2 regions of the Paenibacillus sp. FSL R7-0216 genome follow, and region 1 is predicted to be linked to the other one. Evidence: riboswitches for the same ligand, from Rfam matches in the RefSeq annotation. Region 1 holds a riboswitch; the other holds the start of a gene.

Region 1 (14,577 bases):
TTGCGCAGCTGGGCGGTAAAATGGTTGAGCGCCGCCTTGGACAACGCGTACGGATAGTCACCGCCGTAAGCCCCGGCCAGACAGCCTGCCTCCGAGGACACGTTCAGGATGAGCGGCCGGTTCCCGGCCTTTAGCAAGGGCAGGAAATGCTTCACCATTTTCATCGGGCCGTACAGATTCGTGCGAAACGTATTCTCTACCGCAGCGAATTCCAATCGCTCAATCGGCTGCTCCCGCGCCAGCAAAACCCCCGCATTGTTGACCAACGCATCAACGGCGCCCCATCTGGCGGCCATGGCCTCCTTCGCCTTGGCGACCGACTCCTCTTCGTCCACATCAAGCTCAAGCAACGTCAGTTTGCCTGGCGCTCCTTCCTGTAGATCTTCCAATGCCTCCACGTTCGTTTCCAACGAACGAATGCCGGCGGCCACTTCATGGCCGCGGCGCAGCGCTTCCCCCACGATTTCAAAACCGAGTCCCTTGCCTGCTCCCGTTACGATCAGTCTCATACAATCCAACCCTGCTTTCTTCGGTTGATATGAATCCGTTTACATTTATGAAGATGCAATTTCTATTTATCGTTCTCCAGCAGCTCGATCCACAGCTTCAGATCGCGCGTTGCATCCATATAGGCGTATCGTCCGCCAGTATACTCTCCCTTTTGTGCCAACGGCATGCCGCGTCCTTCAAGCAGTTGAATCTTCTCCTTCATCCCTTCGATTACGAAGGCAATATGGTGCATACCTTCCCCCTTCTCCTCCAAGAAATCCCGCCAAGTGCTCGGATGTTCGTCCGGTTCGATGAGTTCCAACTGCAGCTGACCGCAATCAAAAAACGCCAGTTTGGCACGAGCCGGAGAGGGGGCTCCCAGATATTCCGTCTTTGCCACGTCCACGGCGTCTGTCCAAAACCAAGCCGGCTTCTCCACGCCTAGAAAATCCGCGTAGGCCTGCGAAACAGCTTCGATATCCCTAACGATGACTCCAATTTGCGTAATGATCTTGGTGCCCAATGGTTGTTTGTCCATGTGTGGTCGCTCCTCTTTTCCCAAATATGTGATTTGATGAGACCATGGCCCAATGCATCCCCATCTTAGCATATTCGAGCATCTTCTGGTACAAACCGATCGTGGCAAAACAGGTACAAGAACCTACTGCACAAATGCCCATAACCGCGAATATACTGCACCAAGAAAAAAGGAGGAATGGATTCGAATGCCTAATATGTATACGCCTTATGGCGGTGCTCCAAGCCAAGTTAGCCCGATGAGCCAAGAACCGATGGGGTACGACCACAAAAAACAGATGATGGAAATGTGTAAAAAATATCATCACCATTTAATGCAAATGGAAGGCAGCGACGGCCAAATGTACGAAGGGATTATCGACGGCATGGACGACGAACATGTCTACCTGCTCGTTCCCGTCGGGGAAATGGAGGACCGGGGGTTTGGTTATCCATACGGCGGCTTCCCTTATGGTGGAGGCTTTGGTTACGGCGGCTTCGGTTATCCGCGTCGCTTCCGCCGCTTTATTCGCCGGCCTTACCCGTTCTTCTTCTTCAGAAGATTGTTCTTCCCGTTTTTCTTCTAAGAGAAAGGTTTGCTAATAACAAGGCCTCCTGCCGAAACAGGAGGCCTTGTTATTGTTTAAGCCTGGCTTTGAGAGTTGCGGCGTCGGTACACACTCTGGCCAATTCGGGCATAAACGCCCCGCAGACTTCGGATATGCTCGTAATTGGGATAAATAATCGTATCGAGCAGGTAGGCCGATTTCCGGCTGCCGGGTTTTCTTCGCCGGTTCAGCGCCTCGATGATCCCGGAAGATGAGCGGATGCCGATCCCATGACCATAGAAGCGATCTTCCCCCAGCATAATCACGTTCTCCCCTTGCCATTCCGGGGTCTCGGGATGATGGTCCGGGTTTTTGAAATAGAGGATATCCCCCGGATACGGGCCAAGCCTTAGACTTCCTTGACGAAAACCCAGATCGCTGTCATACTGCCAATCGTAAAGGAGCAGATTGGTAAAATACGTATTAAACGCCCGGCTGCCGATTTGATCCAATACGGCTTTATACATCACAATCATCATCGCCATCGAGCATTCGAAGCCATATAGCGGTCCGTTCCGGTAAATATCGTAAATCGCATCGGCAGGCGCCGCTCCGTTTCTTAACCGGAACCCCCCTTCCTCCGTACGGTTCCAATACATTTCATTGCATCGGGACTTACGGTATACGGCAAATTGGGCACCGCTCTCATTCAGCGCAAGGGCCGAATCGACGATCGAGTTCCGCAGATTCAGTTCAAACAGCAGTTCGTCCAAAGAACCGTAACGATAGGGTACCGGGCTTCTTTCTTGGGCCTGCACAATTTCCCTTTGAAACGCAGGCAACATCATTTCGGATAGTTGCCTTTTATCTTTTGGCGGCAGAAGGATCAAACCTATTCCCCTCCTTGTCAATTTTCGGGTGAATCTAGGTTAGTGTACGTGGAGATGCCCGGTTTGGTGCCCACCCGTATCGAATCTGCCTTTTCCAGAAAAGCTAGACGAAGCGCGTTATAGCCTAAAAAGGCACTTAACTCCCATATCCAAGGGGTGACGCAAACGATGAACAACCGTCAGAAAGAGATTATACATATGCTGCTCAACGATACTCGGCCTCACTTGGTGGTCCGGGATATCGCCCTGCATTTCAATTGCTCCGAGAAAACCATTCGCAACGATTTAGATGAAATCAACCGAGATTTGGCCCAGGTATCCAACGCCCGGCTAGTCCGCAAACCCGGATTCGGGGTTACGCTGGATATGACCAAGCAAGACAAGTCCGAAATCGCCGCCTGGCTTCTTCAGTCCACCAAGAGCAAGGAACAGGAAACGGGCGAGGAACGGCTGATCGCTGTAGCGTATCAACTGCTTATGGAGACGAAACCGATAACGATTCAGGAGCTGGCCGACAAGCACTATACGAGTAAATCGGTCATCAAAAAGGATTTGGCCTCCTTACGTGAATGGTTGGATAAACGAGACTTGTCCGTCGTTTCCAAACAGAAGGTTGGTGTCCTGATCGAGGGGAAAGAGCGCGACAAGCGCTCGGCATTGTCCAAGTTATCCCAACTGACCGGTGAAGCCGGCCAGGCCTTCATCAAGGATCGATTTGCCGCCCACGAGCTCGATATCGTCACCCGGGAGCTGAAGCAGCTTGAGCTTGATGCGCAGCTTGCGTTTACGGACGAGGCGTTGGACAATTTGCTGATCCATACGCTGCTAATGATTCGACGGACGAAGCTGAAGCAGCCGATTAAGTTCTCTGAACAGGAGAAGATCATTGTCCGTGAGAAACCGGAATTCCGCAGGATCGGAGTTTTTATCCGAAAACTGGAGCGCCTCTTTGCCGTACGGTTTCCGGAGGACGAGGCGGCTTATTTGACCGCCCATATTCTCGGAGGGAAAATCCGCTCCCGGGCGCGGATCGAAACGGCGGAGCCCGGAACGGACCCGGCGGCGGAAACGGCCGAAGCCCGCGGTTTGGCGGAAACGTTAATCCGGAAAATGTCCGCCTTAACCTGGGTGGATTTTGGCAAGGATGAAGTCTTGATGGAAGGGCTGCGTATTCATTTATATTCCACGTTGAATCGGTTAAGCTATGGACTCACCGTCTCGAACCCAATGCTGCAGGACATTAAGAAAATGTATCCGTACATGTTCGACATGGTCATTTCTGCAACAAAGGAGTTAAGCGTAGGGTATCCCTTTGCCATTCCCGAAGAGGAAGCGGCTTATCTGACACTGCATTTCCAAGCCGCGGTGGAGCGACTCAGCCAGCCCGCCGAAGAAATGAAAACGGTCGTGACCGTCTGTCACATGGGGGTAGGCATGTCACAAATTCTTCGCTCCAAGTTGGAGCGAAAATTCCCCGAGCTGCAAGTACTGGATTCCGTTCGGAAGGCGGACCTTGTTGGGTATTTGGCGAACCATACGGTCGACTTTATCATCTCCACGATACCGCTGGAACATGTGAACACCCCCTCCATCACGGTGTCCCCGTTGCTGGAGGCCGGCGAAGTGCAGAAGATTACCGACTTCATCGGCAAGCTCGATCATGAATCCGGTCATACCGATCACGCCGGTTCGATTATAAGTTCGTATACTCAGCCCTCGCTCGTCTTTCCGCGACTTGCGATCAACCATCGATTTGAATTGATCGAGCTGTTGGCCAATCGGCTGGCAGAGCAGGGGTTCGTCGAACAGGATTATGCACATCAGGCGTTACTGCGGGAGCGGCTCTCGTCCACGACCATCGGCGGCGGGATCGCAATCCCGCATGGCGATCCTAAGTTGATTCGGACATCACGGATTGCCGTTGCTACCCTGGAAGAGCCGCTGGATTGGCAGGAGGAGAAGGTGTCTATTGTGTTCATGCTGGCGCTTGCCCCGCAGGAGCAAGAGATGATGAAGAAGCTGTTTCAACGCTTGTCCCTCCTTAGCGAACAACCCTCGACGATCGAGCGAATGGTGCGTGCGGAAACGCCCGAGGAACTCCTTGGCAGCTTGTAGTGCCTCTTCAAACAACTCATGCAGGATATAATCCGGTTTTTCCGGAACTTGCGGTAATCTAAAGTTCTTTTCCGCCGTTTTTTTACGATAAGATGGGTGATGTAAACGATTTCGATCTTTGAATACAGGAGGAAACATCCATGAAATTATTGGCGATTACCTCATGTCCCAACGGGATTGCCCATACGTACATGGCGGCGGAAAATCTACAAAAAGCCGCCGACAAGCTAGGCATCGAGATGAAGGTCGAGACTCAGGGCTCGATCGGGGTGGAGAACCAGTTCACCGATGAAGATATTCGCCAAGCGGACGGCATTATCATCGCCGCCGACAAATCGGTAGACAAAAGCCGGTTCGTCGGCAAAAAGCTGATTGCCGTTGGCGTGCAGGAAGGCATCCGCAATCCGGAAACGCTGATCAAGCAGATGGTTCGCGGCGAAGCACCGGTATACCAAGGCCAAGGCGGCAGCGAAGGCACACCGGCGAAGCAGACCGGCGCTAAGCAGCAAAATGCCTTCTATCGCCACTTGATGAGCGGCGTTTCGTACATGATTCCGTTTATCGTCGTAGGCGGTCTCTTGATCGCCATCGCTCTTTCAATCGGTGGCGTGCCCACACCAGGCGGCCTGCAAATTCCTGAGGACTCGTTCTGGAAGACGATTGAGAAGCTCGGAGCCGCCTCTTTTACGTTCATGGTTCCGGTATTAGCCGGGTTCATCGCCTTTAGTATCGCCGACCGGCCCGGCTTAGCTCCCGGGATCATTGGCGGTTATATCGCCGCAAACGGCAGTTTCTACGGCAGTGAAGCCGGAGCCGGGTTCATCGGCGGGATCATCGCCGGTTTCCTGGCCGGTTACGTCGCGCTATGGATCAAGAAGTGGAAGGTGCCGAAGGCCATCAATCCGATCATGCCGATTATCATCATCCCGGTCCTCTCTTCGTTAATCGTCGGTTTGGCTTTCATTTACTTGCTCGGTGGTCCGATCGCTCAGGTATTCGAATCGCTGACGAGCTGGCTTGCCAGCATGCAAGGAGCCAGCTCGATTCTGCTGGCATTGATCCTCGGCGCTATGATCTCCTTCGACATGGGTGGCCCGGTCAACAAGGTTGCGTTCATGTTCGGCTCCGCGATGATCGCGGAGGGCAATTATCAAATCATGGGTCCGATCGCCGTCGCGATCTGTATTCCGCCGATCGGACTGGGTCTGGCCACGTTCTTATTCAAGCGCAAGTTCCATGATGCAGAACGGGAATCGGGGAAGGCCGCCTTTACGATGGGCCTGTTTGGGATTACCGAAGGGGCGATTCCGTTCGCTTCGCAAGATCCGCTGCGCGTCATTCCCAGCATCATGGTCGGCTCGATGGCCGGTTCCGTGATCGCCATGCTGGGCGGCGTCGGCGACCGTGTCGCCCATGGCGGACCGATCGTTGCCGTGCTTGGGGCTGTCGATAATATCCTCATGTTCTTCGTAGCCGTCATCGTTGGCTCCATTGTCACCGCCTTGATGATCAAGCTGCTGAAGAAAGACCAGGTTGAACCTCAATTGGTTGGAGCAAGCGCTGTGGAGGAGGCTGCTCCGGCTATAGAAACACCGCGTCCGGAAGCCGTCCGCCCGGTGAGCACGCCGGTTTCCGAAGTCCATCGCCCGGTGAGTAAACTAACCGATATCATCAGCTTGGATTTAATTGAGCCTTCCCTGTCGGCTTCAACGCGGGACGGGGTCATCGACGAGATGATCGCCATGCTGAACGTTGAAGGCGTACTGACCTCCCCGGCTGAGTTTAAACAGGCCATCCTGAAGCGCGAGGAGGAGAGTTCCACCGGAATCGGAATGAACGTCGCGGTGCCGCACGGGAAATCGGCAGCGGTGCGAAAACCCCGGGTCGTATTCGGGATAAAGCCGGAAGGCGTTGATTGGAGCAGCGCGGACGGTTCGCCCGCGAAGCTGATTTTCATGATCGCCGTCCCCGCCGAGAACAAAGGCAATGAGCATCTAAAGATTCTGCAAATGCTGTCCCGCAAGCTAATGGACGACGGGTTCCGCGAGCAATTGCTGCAAGTAAAATCCAAACAGGAAGCCTATGAGCTCCTGGATCAAGTCCACTAACAAAGAAAGTCCCCCGAGCCGCCAAGGCGGTCCGGGGGATTTTTGTTATACCTGTTGAATTTGGATCAGATTCGTTGTTCCCGCCTGGCCTAACGGTAATCCTGCCGAGAAGACCACGGTGTCGCCGTCCTGGACATAACCCGCTCGGCGGGCGCTGTCGATCGCTGAGGTTAACATCTCATCCGTTGTCGTTACCGGCCCCCCTAAATAAGGGTACACCCCAGACAACAGAATCAACTTGGTCAAGACATGCGGGTGATGGGCAATCGCCAGAATCGGCGCCTCGGGTCGATATTTCGAGACCATCCTGGCAGTAAAGCCGCTTTCGGTGGACGTGATGATCACTTTAGCGCTCAGCTCCAGCGAGGCGCTAACCGCGCCTTGGCTGATCACCTCCGTGATATTGGTGCCGTGCAGCTTTCTTCTCCGATTGAATGCTTCCCGATAGTCGATCATCGATTCGGCCTTGCGCGCGACGGCAGCCATGGTTCGCACCGCTTCTACCGGATATTTCCCTGCGGCAGACTCGCCAGACAACATGACGACGTCGGCTCCCTGCATCACGGCGTTGTAAACATCACTGACTTCCGCGCGCGTCGGCCTTGGATTCACCTGCATCGACTCCAGCATATGGGTGGCGACGATAACCGGTTTGCCTGCCAGATTACACTTATCGATCATTTCTTTCTGCAGCATCGGCACTTCCTCAACCGGAATTTCTACCCCAAGATCGCCGCGCGCCACCATGATTCCATCCGAAGCCTCGATGATATCCTCCAGATCTTGCACGCCTTCCTCATTTTCGATTTTGGAGATGATCTGGACATGTCCTCCATTGTTCTCCTGCAAAATCCGACGAATCTCACGGATATCGTCGCCTTTACGAACAAACGATACGGCGATCATCTCGACCCCGTTCTCCAGGCCAAAATGAATATGCCGAATGTCCCGCTCCGTCACGCCAGGCAGCGTAGTTTTGATCCCAGGCAGATTGACGCCCTTGTTCGGCTTGAGCTTCCCGCCGCTGACGATGCGGCAACGGACTTCCGCCCCCTCGGCCGATATGACGCGCAGCTCGATCAACCCGTCATCGATCAGGATCCGATCATTTGCTTGCACAACCTGGGGCAATTCGGGATAGTTGACCGAGATTTTCGCGGCGTCTCCGGCTAGCGGCTCTGTTGTAAGCACCATCTCTTCTCCGGCAATCAGCTCGCAGAATGGTTCCCGCAATTTCCCGATGCGCACCTCTGGTCCCTTGATATCCATCATAATCGGTACAAAGTTATGCAGTTCTTGCGCGGCTTGCCGCACCCGTTGAATGCGGGCCACATGCTCCTCCAGCTCCCCGTGGGCCATATTCAGTCGGCCGACCGTCATCCCGCCCTTAATCATTTCCTTCAGCACGGAAACTGAGTCGCAGGCGGGGCCTAACGTGCAAATGATTTTTGTCCGCAGCACCTTGAAACCTCCTTAGGTAACGTTTAGGTTAGTATGCGTCAAGCCGCCGAAACGAATTATTTTTGCAGATGGTAAGGAACGGTTGCAATGACAATGTCCTTTTTATTGAATAAATAGGCCCGAAGCAAAAGGCTCGATTGGTTATGCAAAATATTCTGCCACCAGTGCCGGGTAATAAACTGCGGAATCAGGACGGTAATATGGTCGGTTTCTGCAGTTTTCCATTCCACCGTATCGATGAACTTCATGATGGGCCGGATGATGCTGCGGAAGCTGGAACGGAGCGTGATTAACCGAACCCCAGGGTTCCACTCCTCCCACTTCTTCTCCATGCGGTCTATTTCTTCGTCATCAAACCCGACATACACGGCAACAACGTTGTTCGTCAGCGATTTGGCGTAGCTCAACGAGTTCATCACGACGCGAGTGACGCCCGCAACCGGCACGACGATGGTGCTGCCTTTGATGCAGGGTTTTTCCGTATCCATCTGGATTCGAAGCTGGTCGGCAATATTTAAATAATGACGATGAATTTGGTAAAAGATAAACATCACCAGCGGTAAGAAGATAAATACGACCCATATATGCGAAAATTTAGTGATGATGAAGATCAGCGTAATCCCCAGTGTTGTCAGCATCCCAATCGTGTTGATGACAAACCGGAACACCCATCCTTGCGGCTTCAGCTTCAGCCATCGAATCATCATCCCGAGCTGTGACAAGGTGAACGGAATAAATACGCCAACTGCGTATAACGGAATCAAGCTCTCCGTGTTGCCATGGAACCCGAGAACCAGCAACGCCGAAGCCACGCCAAGGAAAATAATCCCGTTCGAAAAACCGAGCCGGTCCCCGCGCACCATAAACGCATGCGGCATGTACTTGTCTTTGGCCAGCATAAACGCCAGCAATGGAAAGGCTGAGTAGGCCGTATTGGCGGCCAGGAACAGGATCAGCGCCGTAATCGCCTGGATGACGTAGTATAAAGCACCCCGGCCGAAGGTCGACTCGGCTATCTGCGAGACAACGGTTGCTTTCGGATCAGGAGCGATACCGTACCAATAGGCCAGCGCACTGATTCCGATAAACATGGTGCAGAGAATGACACCCATCATCACCAGCGTAGCTGCAGCATTACGTTCGGCCGGCTGCTTGAAGTTCGGGATGGCGTTGGAAACCGCCTCAACCCCGGTTAAGGCCGAACAGCCGGAACTGAACGCCTTGAGCAGCAGGAACAGACTAATATCGGAAACCGCCGTCCCCATCTCGGGCACGCTCGCGTGAATTCCACCAGTCAAATATTTAAACAACCCCGACAGGATCAGAACAAAGATGGACGCGACAAACAGATATACCGGAACAGCCAATACGGATGCCGACTCCGTTACCCCTCGAAGATTCATTAGCGTTAATAAGGTGATCATTAGCAGCGCAATCAACACCCGTTGATCATGCAGCGCCGGGAAGGCGGATGTAATGGCATCCGTTCCCGCCGACGAGCTGACCGCCACCGTCAGAACATAATCGACCAGGAGCGAGCCGCCGGCCAGCAAACCTGTCGATCGCCCAAGGTTATCCATCGCCACGATATAAGCCCCGCCCCCGGCGGGGTATGAGAAAATCGTTTGCCGATACGACAAAATCAGAATAAGTAAAAGCCCAAGAACCGCAAACGAGATCGGGATGGAATACCAAACGGCCGAAAATCCCGCCGCCATCAAGACGATCAGAATCTGTTCCGTCCCGTAAGCCACAGACGATAACGCGTCCGAGGACAGTACCGCCAACGCCTTGAGCTTGCTCAGTTTCTCCCCTTCAATTTCGGCACTTTTCATCGGTCTGCCGATCAGTACTCGCTTAATTTTGTTCACCATGGTGATTTCCTCTCTTCTTCCCCTAAATAGCCCTATGTCTCTATCCATTCGTGGTTCTATAGGCTCCCCATTCCCGCAGAGAACAACACAAAAAGGCCGCAGGAAAGTTGGACCTTCCCGCGGCCGCTTTTTTGAAACTCAAGCGAATATCCGCGACAATTCCCTCTTTCGGACGCTTACGGAGTTAGCTGACGGATTCGGGCACGAAAGCAGCCCTACGCTCATAGCCAGGATGGCCAAAACAAGCGATTCACCCCAGAAACGAAGCCTCAAAGCCCCGTTTCGGTTGGTTCCCCCGTTTCTTACTGAATAAAGAATTCAGCGATCAGGTATTTGCCATATAAAAATTACCACTGATGAATCATACTCCCCGCCCTAAAAAGTGTAAAGATGAGTTTAAGGCGGATTGGCAACGAAATGCGATCCGCATTGTCGAGGTAAGCGTATACATCGCTCTTCTACGCTAATTATTTCGTACGGACTTGAAATTACGAGGAAATAAGACGATGGCCGATAGTGACGTGAATTATTCATATTCCCCTACTGGAATATTTGCGGCTAAATAAGTTATACTCGAAACAAGGAAGTGAGACCGATGAACACTGCAACTTTGAGCGCGCTTGCCGAACCCCATCGACTGGAAATGGTTGAACTGCTGCGATACGGCCCCCTAACCGTAGGAGAAATCGCGGATCGGCTCCAAGTCCGGCAGCCGCAGGTATCGAAGCATCTCAAGGTGCTGAATGAAGCCCGCATCGTCGAGGTTCAACCTGTTGCGAATCGCCGGATTTACCGGCTTCGGCCGGAACCCCTGCAGGAGTTGGACGAGTGGATCGCCTCGTTCCGAAACTTGTGGGAAGAGCGGTTTAACCGGCTTGACGAATACTTACAGGAAATTCAAAGCCCGGATCAACAAAAAACACCGTAAGAAAACGGCAAATGCCGTATTTCTTACGGTGTTTCTTTGATGATTTCAGCCGAGATCAAGCCAGCGTCAAGACCTCATATTGCGCAGCCAGTTCCATAAAACGCCCCATACTGGACACCTCGCCAGCTGCGAGTTGATCCTGGATGCCGTAATAGTTAACGCAGGTCCCGCAAGCCAATACCGGCACACCGCGATTCGCCAGCTCCTTCAGGTGCAACGAAGCAAACGACTGCTCCGTTAGGGCAAGAACACCCCGATTTACGCAAAATACCGCCGCCGGAAGCTGCTCCTGTTCCCGCTGCTTCAACAACGTTAGGAACGTTTCCAACAGCTGCACCCCCAGCTCCCGATCACCGTCCCCGAAGCTGTCGGTCGTTAGAAAAATAACTTTTCGGTTCAAAGCGATTCTCCTCTCAGCTTCTGATCGAGCAGTTCAAACGTCAACTGTAGCCGGTCTTTCGGCACCTCGCCATAACGGTCTCCAAGACTCACCTCGAAGGAACAGCCTCCATCCGCCTTCTCCTTGAGGCCGGCGGTTAACCCAACGCCGGTTTCCCGGTACACTTCAACAAGAGTATGCTCCAGCCGGTCCTTGGGGACATCCGCATGGACGTGGAACATGTTCGAAACCGGGACGGCCGGGACCGTCTTCATCTGATGGCATCGGTTATACCACCCTGCCAGCTCTTGCGCCTGCCGATAATATAAATCCATTTTCCCAACGCGCTGCTCATAGTAGTAATCTGCGCTGAGATAATACGGATACAAGCTGATCAGGTCACCGCCGTGACGTCTCTTCCACACCTTGGATTCCTTTGTAAACTCCGGCTCTCCGGCCAATATCGCTCCGGCGATCCCGCCGATGCCCTTGTAGAAGGAGATATAGACGCTGTCGAACAGGACGCACACTTCCGCCGCGGTCTTTTGATAGTAGGGAAGAACTTCGAACAACCGGGCTCCGTCCAGATGGAGCTTGATGTCTTTCTCCCGGCAGAACTCGGAAATCGCCACGAGCTCCTCGAACGGCGGCAACTGGCCGCCGATCTCGCGCTGGGGCAGTTCCAACAACAGGCACGAAACGTCCTCGCCAAGTTGCTGTACGTCCTCCAATCCAATAAGCCGGTCCTTGTCCGCCAGAAGAATCGGTTCGATTCCGTGCAGTTCCTTCAAGCCGTCTTCCTCATGAATCTCCAAATGGCATAAGGGGTGATAGGCTACGCGTTTCGTCCCCTTGCGATCGCACCAGATTCGCAAGGCGATTTGCTGGGCCATCGTACCGCTGGGAAAGAACACCGCCGAGGCTTTGCCCAGCACCCCGGCCATTTTTGCTTCGAATGCTTCCAGGGACGGTCCCATACCGTACATGTCGCTGTCCAGCTCACCATCGATCCCGGAAAAAGCCTGCTGCAGCACCCCCACACTTCGTTTACCGTGGCCCACCACTTGATAGACCGTCCGGTCGAAAGCCGCCTTTAACGATTTCTTATCCGATGATCCTTCGTTTCCATACATCGTTCTTCGCCGCTCCTCTCTCCAAGCTGTCTGCATAAACTGTGAATTCATGCTTATTATAGCTCGATTCGGAGCAGGAATCGATGATCGCCCAGTAGGACTTGTCTCTTCTTTACACCAATTTAAATTTCTCCACTTCTTGAATCATTTCAATCGAAAGCGATTCAAGCTCTTTAATCGCCTGGGCAATATCCTGGGTGGTGCCGTTCAACTCGATGGCCGAGGCGGAGATTTCCTCTGAAGAGGCTGAGTTTTGTTCTGCTACGGCAGAAGCCGAGCTCACGGTCAGAAGAACCCGGTTCTTATCCTCGTTGACGGTGACCACAGAACCGGTGATATCTTCGATCTGCGGCATCATTTCCCGAATGGAACGGATAATCTCCTGAATAACCTCCATCGTCGTCATGACGACCTCTGACTGCCGAGCCAGTACTTCGCCCGTTCTGGCCGAAGTTGCCGATACTCCGTCCATTTCCAATCCGATCTCCTGCAGCAGCTCGTCGATTCCTTGTGAAGAATGCTGCGTTTGTTCCGCTAATTTGCGAATTTCTCCAGCTACCACGGCAAACCCCCGGCCCGCCTCACCTGCGCGCGCAGCTTCGATAGACGCATTCAGCGATAACAGATTGGTTTGCGTGGAGATGTCGCTAATCAATCGAGTAATTTCCGTCACGCGAGTCAGGCTCCCCGTCAAGTTATGAACCTTGCTTTGCGTCTCCTCGAACGAATCGGCAATCCCCCTCACGGAGGTGACCAACTCGGCCAGTTTGCCACTGCTGTTCTGTGCTTTATCGTTCACTTGCTTTGCTGCCCCATCTACCGTCTCCAAGGAGCGGGTGATTTCGTCCAATCGGTCTCCGAATGCCTGGAAGGACTCTGTCATCGAAGCCAATTCCTCCGCTTGATTGACGGAGCCGAGAGAAACCTCCTGGATGGCCGTTGAGACTTCGCCAACGCTCGTTTTCATCGCCTCGGAGGAGGCGGTCAGCGCAATGGTTTGCTGGGTTAACTTCTGTGAATCTTGCCCAATGATTTGCAAAATCGTGCGAATCGAGCTAATCGTCTTGTTTAAAGCCCGGTTCATCATCCCGAATTCATTGCTGAGTTTGCCGTTAAATTGTATGGTTACATCGCCTTCCGCAACCCGTTCGACCCTGGAGATGAAGTCCTTCATGGAGGAGCGGATCATCAGGACGACGAGAATGGAGATGGCGCTAACGAGTAGAAGTGCCACGCCGAAAATCACGACAAAAAACCGGATACTCGCTTCATAGAGCTGTTTCGAAGCCTCGCTTTTCTCTTCAGCCACGCGTTTCTGGTAATCGACGATATTTAGAATATCCTGGGTCAATTGATTGCCTGCCTCGGCCATTTCCACGTTCGTCAAGTTCCGATCGGCGACAAGACCTTGCTTTCGTTGTTCGATCAAGGTAGGAAGATACGATACGTATTTTTCATAACTTTGAGCAGCTTTCTTCGCCAACTCTCCTTCTTCCGGGTTATCTTGGGAAGCCGCCACATTCCGATCCAGGATGGCCGAGATTTGACCGTTCAAATCCTCATATGTTTGGATCATGGCCTCATCGTAATCGCGGTCGATGATTTTCGTCACCGTATTGCGCAAGTTGCCCATGTGACCGTTCACGTCCTCCCAATCCTTCAGCTTGGGAATAATCTCAGAGGTAATCTCCTCCGTCGTGGAATTCATTTGAAAAATCGAGTTGATCCCTACAACCCCAATTGCCGTAGTGGCTAGCAGAGACAACACCCACAACATCACGACGCTATGCACGATCTTGATGTTTCTTAATCGATGGATCCAGGCGCTCAATATAACCCCTCCTATTTATTTATTTTCTGTAAAATCAAGTAGGTTGATTACTATATCGGCTAAAATCCCGAGACAATATAGACACAAAACGCCTTATTTCGACATAAAATTCATTTTATCTCCGCTATTTTCTGACACTATTCGACATTTTGCATATAAAAAAGAACGCCTGTCATCTACAAGCGTTCTTTTCATATGGTTGTTAAATATTAAAGCTTAAACACGTTCGTTAATCCGTTCATATTCTCGGACAATTCTACCAGCTTACCGGAGGTTTTCCCGATATCGCCGAAGATCTTCTCCTG
Region 2 (14,577 bases), 410 kb from region 1:
AATCTATTATATACTATAATTCTTAATTTGTCACAGGGGTAGGAAGCTCAGTAATGCATTCGTGACAAACAATTTTGCCTTTGAAGTAGGTCACGTTCTCAGCATTACCGCAGAAGATGCAAGCTGGCTCATATTTCTTGAGCATGATCCGTTCACCGTCTACATAAATTTCGAGCGCGTCTTTTTCACCGATCCCCAGAGTGCGGCGCAATTCGATCGGGATTACGACACGACCCAATTCGTCTACTTTTCTTACGATACCTGTGGATTTCATCATATTGATGATTGCCCCTCTCACTATAAATTGGAATTGTCATTATTCGACATGATTCTATCTTTTATGATTTTTATAATACCAACCATTGCCAGATTAGTCAACCTATTTATGGTATAGTTCAATATTATTTCTAAATTACAGGGATACATAACTCCGAGAACCGTTATGAAGTCTAGCAAGTTACTAATACTTTATGATTCGACATTTTGGAAATCGTTAATTTGACAAACATCGACATTATTCGACATAACCCGTCGTCATCAGTCAGAATTCCGCTTTTGGTCTCGCATTTATGAAAAAAAAGGAGTGTTGACCCATGCATCGTCGGCTTAGCGAAGAGAAAGTGTTCAAAGATCCCGTACATAATTATATTCATGTACAGGACGAAGTGATCTGGTCGCTCATAAATACGCCGGAGTTTCAACGCCTTCGTCGGATCCGTCAGCTAGGCACGTCTTATTTGACGTTTCATGGCGCCGAGCACAGCCGATTCTCGCATTCGCTTGGCGTTTATGAGATTACCCGCCGAATCATTTCGCAGTTTGAACGGAGCGGGTACGCCGATTGGCCTCAAGGAGATAAATTGGTGGCATTGTGCGCGGCGTTGCTTCACGATTTGGGACACGGGCCGTTCTCCCATTCTATAGAAGAAGCATTCCAGATGCATCACGAAGATTGGACATGTAAAATTTTGCTGGGCGATACGGAAGTTAGTGCCATTTTGCGCGAGGTTGCCCCGGATTTTCCGGAGAAAGTGGCTGCCGTGATCCGCAAGGATTACGAGAATCCGATTGTGGTCAATTTAGTCTCGAGCCCCCTCGATGCGGATCGAATGGATTATTTGCTGAGGGATGCGTATTTTACCGGTGTGAACTACGGTACGATTGATATGGACCGGATTCTGCGGATGCTTCGACCTTTTCAGGGGCGGGTGGTCGTAAAGGAATCAGGCATGCACGCGGTGGAAGACTATTTGATGTCCAGGTATCAGATGTATTGGCAGATTTATTTTCACCCGGTAACGCGGAGCTCGGAGATTATTCTCCGGCAAATTTTGCGCCGAGCTAAGGAATTGTACCAGAACGGTTATTCCTTTGGTTTCCTGCCGCATCCGCTTCCGGATCTATTTGAAGGTAACATCGGGGTCGCTGACTATTTGCAGTTGGACGAAGCTTTGATGCAAACGGCGTTCATGCAGTGGACGAGGGAGTCAGATGAGTTATTACGCGATTTGTGCTCCCGGTTTTTGAATCGCAAATTGTATAAATATGTAGAATTGGACACACCAGAGCTGGAAATGCTGGAGGAGATTCGGGAGTCCTTTACGCGCGTCGGACTGCATCCCGAATATGACATGGAAATTGATTTTCCGACCGATCTGCCGTATGATGTGTTCCGTCCGGACGAGGGGTTCCGTCAGAAGCAAATCTTGCTCTTGGACCGTCAGGAACGGGTACGGGAAATTTCTGAAGTGTCGGATATCGTTCGGTCGATTAGCGGATTACATCGAGGCAAAACGCATTTGTACTATCCGGATAATAAATTGTGTGCTGTAATGGATCGGTTGCCCCAGAAGGTAGCCCGCATATTCGAGCAACGGAATTAGGAGGATGACGATTCGAGATGTTATTTGATACGCATACGCATTTGGATAATCCCCAATTTGACGAGGATCGCGAGGAAGTGATTGCACGCGCCGTGGAGCAAGAGGTCACAAGGATGATCAACATCGGATTTAACCGGGAAACCATCCCGTCGACCATGAAATTGGCGGAGTCGTATGACTTCATTTATGCGGCTGTTGGCTGGCATCCGCAGGATGCCATTACGATGCAAGAAGGGGATTTGGACTGGATCGCTGAATTATGTAAACATGACAAAGTCGTAGCGATCGGTGAAATCGGGCTGGACTATTACTGGGACACGTCCCCAAAAGAAGTGCAGCATGACGTATTCCGCAAACAAATTGGACTAGCTCGCAGTCTGGGGATGCCGATTTCCATCCATAATCGCGATGCCCATGAGGATGTGGTCCGCATTCTCCGCGAGGAGAAAGCAAACGAGGTTGGGGGTGTCATGCACTCGTTCTCTGGTAGTTGGGAAATTGCCAAAATGTGTCTGGATTTGGGATTTCATTTGTCGTTTGGCGGACCAATTACGTTTAAAAATGCAAAACAGCCCAAAGAAGTGCTGACCAAGACGCCAATGGATCGTTTATTAATCGAAACGGATTCCCCTTATTTAACACCACACCCATATCGTGGAAAGAGAAATGAGTCTGCGCATGTCCGCCTGGTTGCGGAAATGGCTGCCGAGCTCAAAGGGGTTACTTTTGAGGAAATCGCCGAAATTACGACCCGAAATGCAATGGAACGATTTGGAATCTCGAGGATTTAAGAGTAAATCGGATGAAAAAAAGAGGATTTCGGAAAGATTAATGCTTTTTAACCGTTAAAACCGAGATCATTACATTTTTTTAACCATTTTTTTAAAAAAACGTGGTTGATTCGTCCTTTACAACATGCATCGAAACAGGATAGAATTTTTTCAGTATCGATTTAGTGCGTTCTGGATGGACAAATTGAACGATACTTGGTTCCATGAACCAGTCTCGCTGAATCTCCTTCACGGAGAACGGGGGAACCGATACAGGCAGCGGTTGGCGGCAAGCCTCTCGCGTCGGTATTTGATTTCTTTCCAGGGTCTATGGGGTGAATTCGAGGTCATTGCGCCATGAGCGAATGAACTGAGAAAGGGCGGCTCTCTTTCGCCCGAACCCGACAGCTAACCTCGTAAGCGTATAAGAGAGGTCACTCGTGCAGCTATTACACCAAGACATTCAGGAAGCCACGAAGGAGTTCCTCTAACTCTTTCTTTGGGCTTCTTTTGTTTTGAATAAAAGTAATAGGGTCATCATACTGTTGGTAAACAGGAGGTGACGTACGCAAGAAGACTGGATCAGGATGCAAAATGGCTTGGTATTTCAATAAGAGTCAAAAAGTCAGGTTTTCAGCACCGAGAAGGTTGGATGAAACTAGGGACTGAGTAGCGGAGCGTACATAGGGGTACGTGAGCAACGGAAGGCCCGGGTGAATTCAAGATTCGATGTCGAATCAACTTCTTGATTTACTTCGTGATCAAAAGATGACTTTTTTGACAACCATAGTCGTTTTGTAAAAAGTAACTGTAGTCACGTCAATCGTTATCATGCATCGACCTAGACGGCGGGACTATGAAGGAGGACGGAAGAAATGGGCATTTTCCGCAAAGAGGAGACCCATGAATCACGCTCATCCAGCATGTCTTACGCAATGCGATGGAAGCATGAGAATTTACGTCAGATTGCGCTCGTCGGCGTTCTGACCATCGCGGTATTCATCATCATCCTAATCTGGCTGTTTGGCCAGGCACATAAAGAAGTGTCCCTGATTGTGGACGGCAGCGTCCAATCGGTGGAGACGAATAAATCCAGCGTAGCCCATCTGCTGGAGGAGCAATCGATTCAACTCAGCGCGAAGGATTCCGTATCGCTTCCGCTGGACAGCTCGCTTAAGAACGGTGACCGCATTGTCATCGTACGCGCAAAGCCGGTAAACGTGAGCGTGGACGGCATGAAAAAGGTTCACTTCACAACACAAAGCAAAGTAGAAGGCGTATTGTCCGAGATCGGCGTCACATTGGACCAAGATGACAAGGTCTCACCGACACTGGACAGTAAAGTTACCGCGAACCTGGACGTCAAGATTGTTCGGGTGAGTAAGCAAACGGTGCAGACGAAGGAGACCGTGCCTTTTAGCGTGGTCAAAACGTCGGACGCCAATCTGCTGAAAGGCACGACGAAGGTCGTTCAGCAAGGCAATGCCGGATTGGTCATTCACAACATTGAGAAAACTTACGAGGACGGAAAGTTCGTGACAAAGCGATGGCTCGGCAAAGAGGTCACTAAAAAGGCCCAGCCGAAGGTTGTTGCCGTCGGCACGAAGAAGCCAACCGCCGTTCTGTCGGCCAGCATTAACCGTACCGCAAATGCGGTGAACATTAGCGGGTTGACGACCAAAGGCGGCGTCTCTTTTGAATATAAAAAGATACTTAAAAACGTCACGTTGACCGCCTATTCGGCGGAAGAAGACGGGATTGGCACCCGCACGGCCTCCGGTACCCGCGTGACCGAAGGCAGAACAATCGCGGTTGATAAGGACGTCGTTCCACTCGGTTGGTGGGTATACATCGAGGGGATCGGCTTCCGTAAGGCGGAGGATACCGGCGGGGCTATTGATGGGAACAAGATGGATGTTTATTACGATACCCTGAAGGATGCGAAGAACTTCGGCCGGAAGAAGGGGCGTACCGTTTACGTCATCGGCCCGACGAAGCCGGAATTGAATTAACTCTCGACTCTCTTTGTTTTACAATGCAGAGGGAATGAGATAGTATTAGGATGATGAATAAGACAGTGGATTAGAAGAGGATGTTATCCTCTTCTTTTTGTTATTCTTGCAAGGAAGTTCAAAAAGTCGACTTTTTGAACATCATTAATAACAAAAAAGATAAGCTAGAGCACGAAGGGAAGAATAGATACCATGATCAAAGAGGTCATCGTGGTGGAGGGCCGAGATGACACCGTGGCCATCAAGCGAGCCGTGGAGGCGGATACGATTGAGACCGGCGGTTCGGCCATCGGGGAAGTGACGCTCAAGAAGATCGCTTTGGCTCAGGAGCGCCGAGGGGTCATTATTTTTACTGATCCGGACCATGCCGGGGAGCGGATTCGCAAAATCGTGGCGGCAAGGGTTCCGGGCTGCAAGCATGCGTTCCTTCCCGAGGCAGAGGCCACGAAGCGGGGCGACATCGGCGTGGAGAACGCCTCACCGGAGGCGATCCGCACGGCGCTGTCCCGAGTCCGCAGCGAAGCGCCGGGAGTAGAGGCCGCGATCGACTGGGAAGACTTGATGAGTGCGGGGTTAATCGTTCACCCGCAGGCTGCTGCGCGACGGAAAGCGCTAGGTGAGCTGCTAGGCATCGGGTATTGCAACGGGAAGCAATTGTACAAGCGGTTATCGGTGTTCCGTATCACCCGCGAGGAGTTTGCGGCCGCGCTGGCCGAGTTGGAGAGCAAAGGAGTTTAAGGAGCATGAGCATAAGGGAAGAGGTATCCACGCCGCGCCGAACGAAGGAGATCATTCAACGGCACGGTTTTTCGTTTAAAAAAAGCCTGGGACAGAATTTTCTGATCGACCAGAACATTCTCGGGAAGATCGTCGCGGCAGCCGGCCTGGACGATACCAAGGGCGCGCTGGAAATCGGACCGGGTATCGGCGCGTTAACGGAAAAACTGGCTCAGGAAGCAGGTAAGGTAACGGCGGTGGAGATCGATCAACGTCTGCTTCCGATCCTGGAAGAGGTGCTGGAGCCCTATTCGCACGTGAACGTGATCCATGGGGACGTGCTGAAGCTGGATCTTCAAGCGCTGTTCGCTGCCGAATTCGGCGGGGTGAACGGCGTCAGTGTAGTGGCTAATCTGCCGTATTACGTGACGACGCCGATTCTGATGAAGCTCCTTGAGGAGAAGCTGCCTCTAGAGCATATTGTCGTGATGATCCAGAAGGAAGTGGCTGAGCGTATGGCTGCTGCTCCTGGCGGCAAGGATTACGGCAGCCTTAGCATCGCCGTTCAGTACTATAGCGTACCGGAGCTGATCTGCACGGTGCCGCACAGCGTATTTATTCCGCAGCCGAATGTGGAGTCCGCGGTGATCCGCTTGACCGTACGGAAGACGCCGGCTGTGGCCGTTAAGGATGAGGCGTTTTTCTTCGAGGTGGTGCAGGCCTCTTTTGCCCAGAGACGGAAGACGATATCCAACAATCTCAAGAGCCGCTTCTTCCCCAAAGAGGGGCGCGAGCGACTGGAGAACCTTCTGGAGGAAGCCGGTATCCAGTCTTCCCGGCGGGCCGAGACGTTAAGCCTGGATGAGTTTGCGAAGCTGAGCGATACGCTACTGGACGCCGGGTTGAAGGAACTCCGCGTGTAACCATTCCCTCTTGTCGCCCATACGATGGGGATAGAGGTGATTGACTTGACGAATTTGGGAGACTTGGTCGTCCGCAAATCATACGGTGGAGACGTCACGTTCCGGATCGAACGGATTGTACGGAGCGAAGCTATCATCAAAGGAACGGAATTTCGGCTGCTGGCGGATGCGCCCTTGACCGATCTGGTCAGGGTAGACCCGGCTTCCCCAGGAGAAACGACGCAGCGAGCCCGAATCAAGGCCACGGAGTCGCTGAAGTGGTTGACCCAGGACCGCAAGGACTTGGTAGAACGAAACCGGACGGCGATTGGACGGGAGTTTTATGCGCAAGGGGAACCGGCCTATTTCGAGGTGCCGGGTAAGGTGCTGCATTTGGACGGCGACGAACGATATTTGCAAAAAAGCTTAAGCCTGTATGAGAAGCTGCGAGTGCCGGCTCAAGGCTATTACGTCACGGAGTCGCAAATGTCCCATGCGCTGTATCGACTGCTTCCTGCCGTCAAACCGGATATCGTTGTGCTGACCGGACATGACGGGGTTTTAAAATCGCGTCCCAACGGCGACCTTTACAATTTAACCAGCTATAAAAATTCTAAGCATTTTGTGGAGGCCATTCAAACGGCCCGGCAATATGAACGGAATTTCGATACGTTAACGATCGTGGCCGGCGCTTGCCAGTCGCATTTTGAGGCGCTGCTACAGGCGGGGGCTAATTTTGCCAGCTCGCCCGGTCGCGTGCTGATCCATGCCCTGGATCCGGTCTACATCGCAGCCAAGGCGTCGCTCACCTCCATCCGCGAGACCATCCAGATCACCGACGTGCTGAATCACACGATCAGCGGAGCGCAAGGCGTCGGTGGGATTGAGACCCGCGGCAGCTACCGTATCGGACTGCCCAAACTCAAGGATTTATCGACGCTGAAAGTTGTGCCGTCCATGTGAAAGACCAAAATAAAAATAAAGAGCATCCTTGTTATTTGTCCATGCCGGAAGGATCTGAGGCGAACGCCCCAGGACCTTCCGGTTATTTTATTAGGACTCCCATCGGGTTAAGAGAAAAAATGTCGAAAAATAATCGTTGACACATCATTTTTACTGCTGATATAATTATTTGTTTTGATTTGACAAGGTTGTGACTTTCCTGTATAATGGACAAAGAAAGAAGGTGGTCACAGGCAATGGCTAAAAATGCGCTGTCGGAAATTAAGCATAGTCTCGACGCCCACGTAGGACAGAAAATTATGCTCCGGGCAAACGGAGGTCGCCGGAAGACCGTCGAACGCACTGGAGTTTTGGAGGAGACTTATCCTTCGGTCTTCATTGTGAAGCTGGATCAAGAGCAGCAAACCTTTAAGCGTGTGTCTTACAGTTATGCCGATATACTGACCGAATCCGTTGAAGTTATGATTTGCGACGACAACGATGAGATGAGGATTTCGTATATTAAACCGTGAACATCATGAACCAAATGAATTAAGCAGCAAACGGTTATCGCCCGGTGGGTGAGGCCGTTTTTTTCTTGCCTGCATGAGGGGACTGGCTTCCTCGTGATTTGTTCGCCTTACGTGGACAGACTTTCCATCGTATGCTTGAGCCAGAGCCTGCGTATACTAATCATCGTTCCTATATCCATGACCCCAAAGGAGGAGCACTGACCATGTCGCGAAGAAGACGCAGCGTGATGTCGGAGAACTTGAAGGTCGAGTTGGCGAAGGATTTGGGATTTTATGATACCGTCCAGCAGGAAGGCTGGGGCGGCATCAAAGCCAAAGATGCGGGCAATATGGTGAAGCGGGCGATTGAGCTCGCCGAGAAGGCCGCAGCGAAACAGCAATAACCTCTGCCGCAGCGAAGCTTCCCGTCCGGGGAGCTTCGTTTTTTTCGCCGGATGAAGTAAGATAGAGGGAGAAAAATTTGTCTTTCGTACATAGACGTGGAGGCAATCATTTTTTACAATATAGGAATGTGCCAGATGACCGGATGGATGAGGATTCCACGGAATTGCTGAGGTGGGGGAGCGCCATGAAAATTTACGAAAAAGCACCGGCCAAAATTAATTTAATGCTCGATGTGTTGCATAAACGTCCGGACGGTTACCACGAGGTTGAGATGATCATGACCATGGTGGATCTAGCCGACCGTCTGGAAATGAGCGCCCTCCCGCGGGATACGATTATTATTTCGAGCCAGGCTGGATATATTCCGCTGGACGAGAAGAATTTAGCGTTCCAGGCGGCGAAGCTGATTAAGGAAAGATACAACGTACGGAGTGGGGTATACATTCATCTCGACAAGAAGATTCCGGTTGCCGCTGGCCTTGCCGGAGGCAGCAGCGATGCGGCAGCGACGTTGCGCGGATTAAACCGGCTGTGGGAGCTAGGCATTCCCGAAGAAGAGCTAAAGGAGCTGGGATCGGAACTTGGCTCGGATGTGCCGTTTTGCGTGACAGGGGGCACGGCGTTGGCGACAGGGCGGGGTGAAGTATTGTCGCCGCTTCCGAATCCACCGCAATGCTGGGTAGTGCTGGCGAAGCCCCCCATTAACGTCTCAACGGCGGAGGTATACGGGCGCCTTCATGCGGAGCAGATTGCGAATCATCCGTCGGCTTCCCGGATGCAGGAGGCGCTGGAGAATCGCTCGTTCAACGAGGTATGCCAGCAGCTGGGGAACGTGCTGGAGCAGGTGACGCTTACGCTTCACCCGGAAGTCGCGCACTTGAAAGAAGCGATGTTACGTCTCGGCGCGGATGGGGTACTGATGTCTGGCAGCGGACCGACGGTTTTCGGCCTCGTCTCAAAGGAATCGAAAGTGTCGCGCATTTACAACGGATTGCGGGGATTCTGCAAAGAAGTCTATGCCGTGAGGCTGTTGACTTGAGGTCGGCTAAGTGACCTTGATTTGCTGTACTCATTCGCTGATTTCCAAGGCTTGGACAAATCCGTACAAAAATGTTATAGTTTCATTAAAATATTCGGATTTAGCGAGGGGTACTTCGTGAAGAAATTAAAGAGAAGCGCTCGTTTGGTCGAGATGACCCACTATCTGTTGTCTAGACCCCATCATTTGATCCCATTGACCACCTTTGCGCAGCGGTACGGAGCGGCCAAGTCGTCGATCAGCGAGGATCTGGGCATCATCAAAGAAGTGTTTGAAGGCGAAGGCATGGGGGATTTGCTGACGCTTGCCGGAGCGGCCGGTGGTGTGAAGTATATTCCCCGGGTCGGCTGGGAGCAAGCCAAGGTTTTTATCCGGCAGCTTTGTGAGAAGCTGGCGCAGTCAGACCGTATTTTGCCGGGCGGGTACTTGTATATGTCCGATCTCTTGGGGCAACCGGCACTGATGAACGAGGCAGGCAAGCTGTTTGCTACGGCGTTCGGCGATTTGGAGATCGACTGCATCATGACCGTGGAAACGAAGGGGATCCCCCTTGCGTATGCGACCGGGGCAGAGTTGAATCTGCCGGTAGTCCTGGTCCGCCGCGACCATCAGGTCACCGAAGGATCGGCCGTTAGTATCAATTACGTGTCGGGCTCCCATAAGAGTCTGCACACCATGACGTTGTCCCGTCGGGCGCTTAAGGAACGTTCCCGCGTATTGATCGTCGATGACTTCATGAAGGCAGGAGGAACGATCCAGGGGATGGTAGACCTGCTGGCCGAATTTAATGCTGAGGTTGCCGGCGTTGGTGTCCTGGTGGAATCGGGCGAGGTCGCCAGCGAGCAGCGTCTATTGCATGATTACGTTTCCTTGGCGACGCTTCGAGCGGTCGATGCCAAGGAAAAGGAGATCTCGGTAGAACCAGGGAATTATTTTTCGAAATTTGGACAATAAGAACGATGTCGAGATCTTCTCAAATTGTAAGAATTCTCGACGAAACGTGTCGAAAAGCCCGTTTTATCAAAAAAAATCGTGATTTTCGGCCATTTTGTTGATCAAAAAAAAAGGATTTCCGTTTGCTATGTGGAATATTACACCAAGTCTCTGATGGAAAAAGGTGGTGAACACATATGCAAATTACGGATGTAAGACTCCGCCGAGTCAGCTCTGAAGGCAGAATGAAGGCAATCGCATCCATTACCATCGATAACGAATTTGTTGTTCATGACATTCGCGTCATCGACGGGAACAATGGGATGTTTGTAGCTATGCCTAGCAAGCGCACGCCGGACGGGGAGTTCCGGGATATCGCGCATCCGATTTCCTCTGGCACCCGCGAGAAGATTCAAGCTGCAGTCCTAGCTGAATACGAGCGTGCCGCCGACCAAGAGGAAGCGATCGAAGAAGGGGCGTAAGTCGCATTTATTTGAATTCTTGACCAATTGGGGTTCGAGGAAAAGGGAGCCATGCGTACATGGCTCCCTTTTCTTTTTGCCTTAAATGAGATATATTCAGTAATGAGTTTTAATGAGAGAGAACTACTTCTTTAAAAAAAGAGAAGGAGGCCGGGGACTTGAAAAGATTAGCGATCGTTCTTGCCGCGGGTCAAGGGAAACGGATGAAGTCCAAGCTTTATAAAGTGCTTCACCCCGTTTGCGGCAAACCGATGGTCGGGCATGTGTTGAACGCGGTTCAAGAGGTAGGTTGTGAACGCAGCATCGTGGTTGTTGGCCACGGAGCCGAAGCCGTGAAATCCTACTTAGGTTCATCGGCGGAATACGTGTTGCAGGAACAGCAGCTGGGAACCGGACATGCCGTCAAGCAAGCCGGGTCATTATTGGCGGGAGAAGAAGGAGTCACGCTGGTTATCTGTGGCGATACCCCATTGGTTACGGCAGAGACGCTAGAAGCGCTATTCGACCTTCATCATCGTAAGGGAGCGGCGGCGACCGTGCTCACGGCGAAGATGGAGCAGCCGTACGGATATGGTCGGGTGATCCGCGGTGCGAACGGAACGGTGGAACGGATTGTCGAGCAGAAGGATTGCTCGCCGGAAGAAGCCGCCGTGCAGGAAATTAATACAGGCACTTATTGTTTTGATAATGCAAAATTATTTGCCGCGCTGGAGAAAGTCACAAACAACAACGCTCAGCAGGAGTACTATCTTACTGATGTCATCGGCATTTTGGTACAGGCGAACGAAGTGGTGGAAGGATACGCGGTAACGGACGTTCGGGAATCGATCGGCGTCAATGACCGGGTGGCGTTAGCGGAGGCAGAAGCGGTCATGCGTGAGCGCATCGTGCGAGGCCATATGTTGAATGGCGTAACGGTGATCGATCCGGCGTCCACCTATATTGGAGCCGACGTAACGATCGGTGCGGATACCGTGGTTTATCCGGGAACGATTCTGTCCGGGAAGACCGTGATTGGCGAAGATTGTGTGATTGGGCCGGCGGCAGAAATTGAAGATAGTGTGATACAAGACGGCGCGAAGGTGAAACAGTCGGTGCTCAGCCGGGCAGAGGTCGGTCGGGAAACGACGGTAGGGCCTTTCGCTTATTTGCGTCCGGGGGCGAAACTCGGAGCGCACGTAAAAGTCGGCGATTTCGTGGAAATCAAAAATGCGACGCTCGATGATGGCTCCAAAGTGTCGCACCTCAGCTACATCGGTGATGCGAAAGTCGGTAAGAACGTGAATATCGGCTGCGGCGCGATTACGGTGAACTATGATGGTTATAATAAGTCCATTACGGAGATCGAGGACGATGCCTTCGTTGGCAGCAACGTGAACTTGATCGCGCCGGTCAAGGTGGGTAAAGGCGCTTATGTCGTTGCCGGATCTACGATTACGCATTCCGTTCCGGAGAACGACCTGGCCATTGCTAGACCCCGGCAGGAGAACAAAACCGGTTATGCCGAGAAGATTCGTGCTCGGGCCAAAGCCAAGAAGCAAAGACAACAGGAATCTTAATCAAGGATGTAGTGACCATTTGAATAGACGGGGTAGCTGGGAAGGCGGGTTATTCACATTACGCCCTAACGCTATCTACACAGCACGGAGGGTTTACATTTTATGACTTATTGTGATTCTAAACTAAAGATATTCACCTGTAACTCCAACCCTAAATTGGCTCATCAGATCGCCGACTACATCGGCATCCCGATGGGGGATTCGGAGACGACGAGCTTTAGCGACGGCGAAATACAGGTCAAGCTGTCCGAAAGCGTTCGGGGCTGCCACGTCTATGTGGTGCAATCGACCTGCGCGCCCGTCAACGATAACTTGATGGAACTCCTCGTGATGGTGGATGCTTTGAAAAGAGCTTCGGCCAAGAGCATCAATGTGGTTATCCCGTATTACGGTTACGCCCGTCAGGACCGGAAGGCCCGTTCGCGCGATCCGATCACGGCGAAGTTGGTTGCCAATCTGATCGAGAAAGCCGGCGCGCACCGGGTCATTACGATGGACCTTCACGCCATGCAGATCCAGGGCTTCTTCGATATTCCTGTCGATCACATGCTGGGCGTGCCGATTTTGGCCCAGTATTTCCGTTCCAAGCATATTCCGAATCCGGTTGTCGTCTCGCCTGACCATGGCGGGGTGGTTCGTGCCCGTAAACTGGCCGATTTCCTGAATGCGCCGCTGGCGATCATCGACAAGCGCCGTCCAGAGCCAAACGTCAGTGAGGTCATGAATATCATCGGGAATATCGAAGGAAAAACCGCGATCCTCGTGGATGACATCATCGATACCGCTGGCACGATCGTTCTTGGCGCTAACGCGCTGAAGGAAGGCGGGGTTCAAGAGGTGTATGCCTGCTGTACGCACCCCGTGTTGTCCGGACCGGCGATGGAACGGCTGGAAAACTCTCCGCTGAAGGAAGTTATCGTTACGGATACGATTCCGATCACGCATCCAAATCCGACGAGCAAGCTTAAGGTGTTGTCTGTCGCTCCGCTGATGGGCGAAGCGATCATCCGCGTGCACGAGGAGCTGTCGATCAGCAAGCTGTTCGAAATCGAATAAAAAGGTCACTGCCACAGCAGGGGTTGCGTCCCCCCAAACGGGGAACGTAACCCCTATCGGTGTATTGGTCTGTGTTGGTGAAAATAGTGCTGCGCGGGTGCGGTTGGCGTGGCACGTTGGGCGGAAGCAGGCAGCCGTGTGAAATATTCTTACGATCGCTGTTGCTCGCGGATTTCTTGAATTGGACTCAATTTCAGAAATTGTAGAAATCCGCTCACAAAGGCGAACGCTCCGCTTCTTCAGAATCATTTCACCCTCTTACCTTTATCCGCCCAACGGTGGAGTTCCAACAGCAAGGCCCGCTCCGCAAATTTTTGCGATATGAGTAAATCCATACCGGGGGCGATCCTGGCCGCAACCCCTAATGCGGCAGTGGTGGGGGAAGGCAGGGACGACGGGATCGATGACACTCCCCGTCGGGGAATACAAATTAAATGGAAATTCTACTGTTAATTTAGGCGGAATCGGGAGTGTTGGGCGATTTAACGGTAGGTTTTACCGTGCTCGAACAGCGGATCCACGTCGAAATTAACGGTACATTTTCCAGTTAATCCGATTGAGAGGTTAGTTAGTTTAACGAAGAATCAAGCACCAGCGGCGGTTTTGAGCTACACCAGAGCGGAGGAACGCCACAGTAACAAACATAACTTGGAGGTACATGTCCCATGAAGTGGATCGTAGGGCTCGGCAATCCGGGAGCCCAATATGAGAAAACCCGGCATAATATCGGCTTTATGGCCGTGGATGAATTGGCGCGTCGGCATGGCATCGAGATCAAGCAGAGCAAATGCAAGGCTTTGATCGGGGAGGGGATGCTGCCGGGCGGCAAAGTTGTGCTGATCAAGCCGATGACCTACATGAATCTATCCGGCGAAGCGGTGCGCGCTTATATGGATTACTATAAGGCGTCGATTGATGACATGATCGTGGTGTACGACGACTTGGATACCGATCTGGGGCGAAACCGGTTGAGATATCAAGGTAGCGCTGGCGGACATAACGGCATCAAGTCGATCATTCAACATACCGGGACGCAGACGTTTAACCGAATCCGGATGGGGATTTCCCGGCCGGAGCCAGGTTTTGCGGTGGTTGATTATGTACTGTCGGGTTTCGCCAAGAAAGATAAGCCGCTGCTCGATCAGTCCATTCAAGCGGCATGCGATGCATTGGAATACAGCATGGATCATACGTTTGAACAAACGATGGCTAAGTTTAACGGCTAAGGTTTATAGCAAGGCCGATAGGCTAAAAGCCAAACGCCCGGGGCATACTGGAGACATAAAGAATCTTCAGGAGGCATAAAGATGGCTATAAACTACGTTTGCAAGCACTGCCGAACGGTGATTGGTAGAATTGAATCGC

What was found. A riboswitch is a leader RNA that binds a small molecule or an ion and turns the genes downstream of it on or off. The one in region 1 is predicted to bind cyclic di-AMP.
Region 2: linked by a shared signal. The riboswitch ahead of MKZ15_RS00145 (3D domain-containing protein) and the one ahead of MKZ15_RS01965 (APC family permease) in region 1 are both predicted to bind cyclic di-AMP.

The regions. Positions count from the first base shown of each region.
Region 1 is NZ_CP150222.1:441,795-456,371, reverse strand. It holds gene MKZ15_RS02000 (SDR family NAD(P)-dependent oxidoreductase) at 1-509, opposite strand, end outside; gene MKZ15_RS01995 (VOC family protein) at 572-1,027, opposite strand; gene MKZ15_RS01990 (hypothetical protein) at 1,215-1,592, shown strand; gene MKZ15_RS01985 (protein-glutamine gamma-glutamyltransferase) at 1,649-2,443, opposite strand; gene MKZ15_RS01980 (PRD domain-containing protein) at 2,612-4,558, shown strand; gene MKZ15_RS01975 (PTS fructose transporter subunit IIABC) at 4,699-6,666, shown strand; gene pyk (pyruvate kinase) at 6,712-8,127, opposite strand; gene MKZ15_RS01965 (APC family permease) at 8,184-10,001, opposite strand; cyclic di-AMP (ydaO/yuaA leader) riboswitch at 10,160-10,335, opposite strand; gene MKZ15_RS01960 (metalloregulator ArsR/SmtB family transcription factor) at 10,597-10,929, shown strand; gene MKZ15_RS01955 (DsrE family protein) at 10,985-11,329, opposite strand; gene MKZ15_RS01950 (beta-eliminating lyase-related protein) at 11,326-12,441, opposite strand; gene MKZ15_RS01945 (methyl-accepting chemotaxis protein) at 12,554-14,272, opposite strand; gene MKZ15_RS01940 (methyl-accepting chemotaxis protein) at 14,482-14,577, opposite strand, start outside.
Region 2 is NZ_CP150222.1:28,626-43,202, forward strand. It holds gene MKZ15_RS00130 (AbrB/MazE/SpoVT family DNA-binding domain-containing protein) at 23-277, opposite strand; gene MKZ15_RS00135 (HD domain-containing protein) at 594-1,883, shown strand; gene MKZ15_RS00140 (TatD family hydrolase) at 1,901-2,674, shown strand; cyclic di-AMP (ydaO/yuaA leader) riboswitch at 2,880-3,091, shown strand; gene MKZ15_RS00145 (3D domain-containing protein) at 3,529-4,665, shown strand; gene rnmV (ribonuclease M5) at 4,858-5,403, shown strand; gene rsmA (16S rRNA (adenine(1518)-N(6)/adenine(1519)-N(6))-dimethyltransferase RsmA) at 5,409-6,305, shown strand; gene yabG (sporulation peptidase YabG) at 6,330-7,247, shown strand; gene MKZ15_RS00165 (Veg family protein) at 7,484-7,759, shown strand; gene MKZ15_RS00170 (small, acid-soluble spore protein, alpha/beta type) at 7,963-8,142, shown strand; gene ispE (4-(cytidine 5'-diphospho)-2-C-methyl-D-erythritol kinase) at 8,328-9,182, shown strand; gene purR (pur operon repressor) at 9,300-10,136, shown strand; gene spoVG (septation regulator SpoVG) at 10,313-10,597, shown strand; gene glmU (bifunctional UDP-N-acetylglucosamine diphosphorylase/glucosamine-1-phosphate N-acetyltransferase GlmU) at 10,756-12,156, shown strand; gene MKZ15_RS00195 (ribose-phosphate diphosphokinase) at 12,259-13,212, shown strand; gene pth (aminoacyl-tRNA hydrolase) at 13,878-14,438, shown strand; gene MKZ15_RS00205 (anti-sigma-F factor Fin family protein) at 14,520-14,577, shown strand, end outside.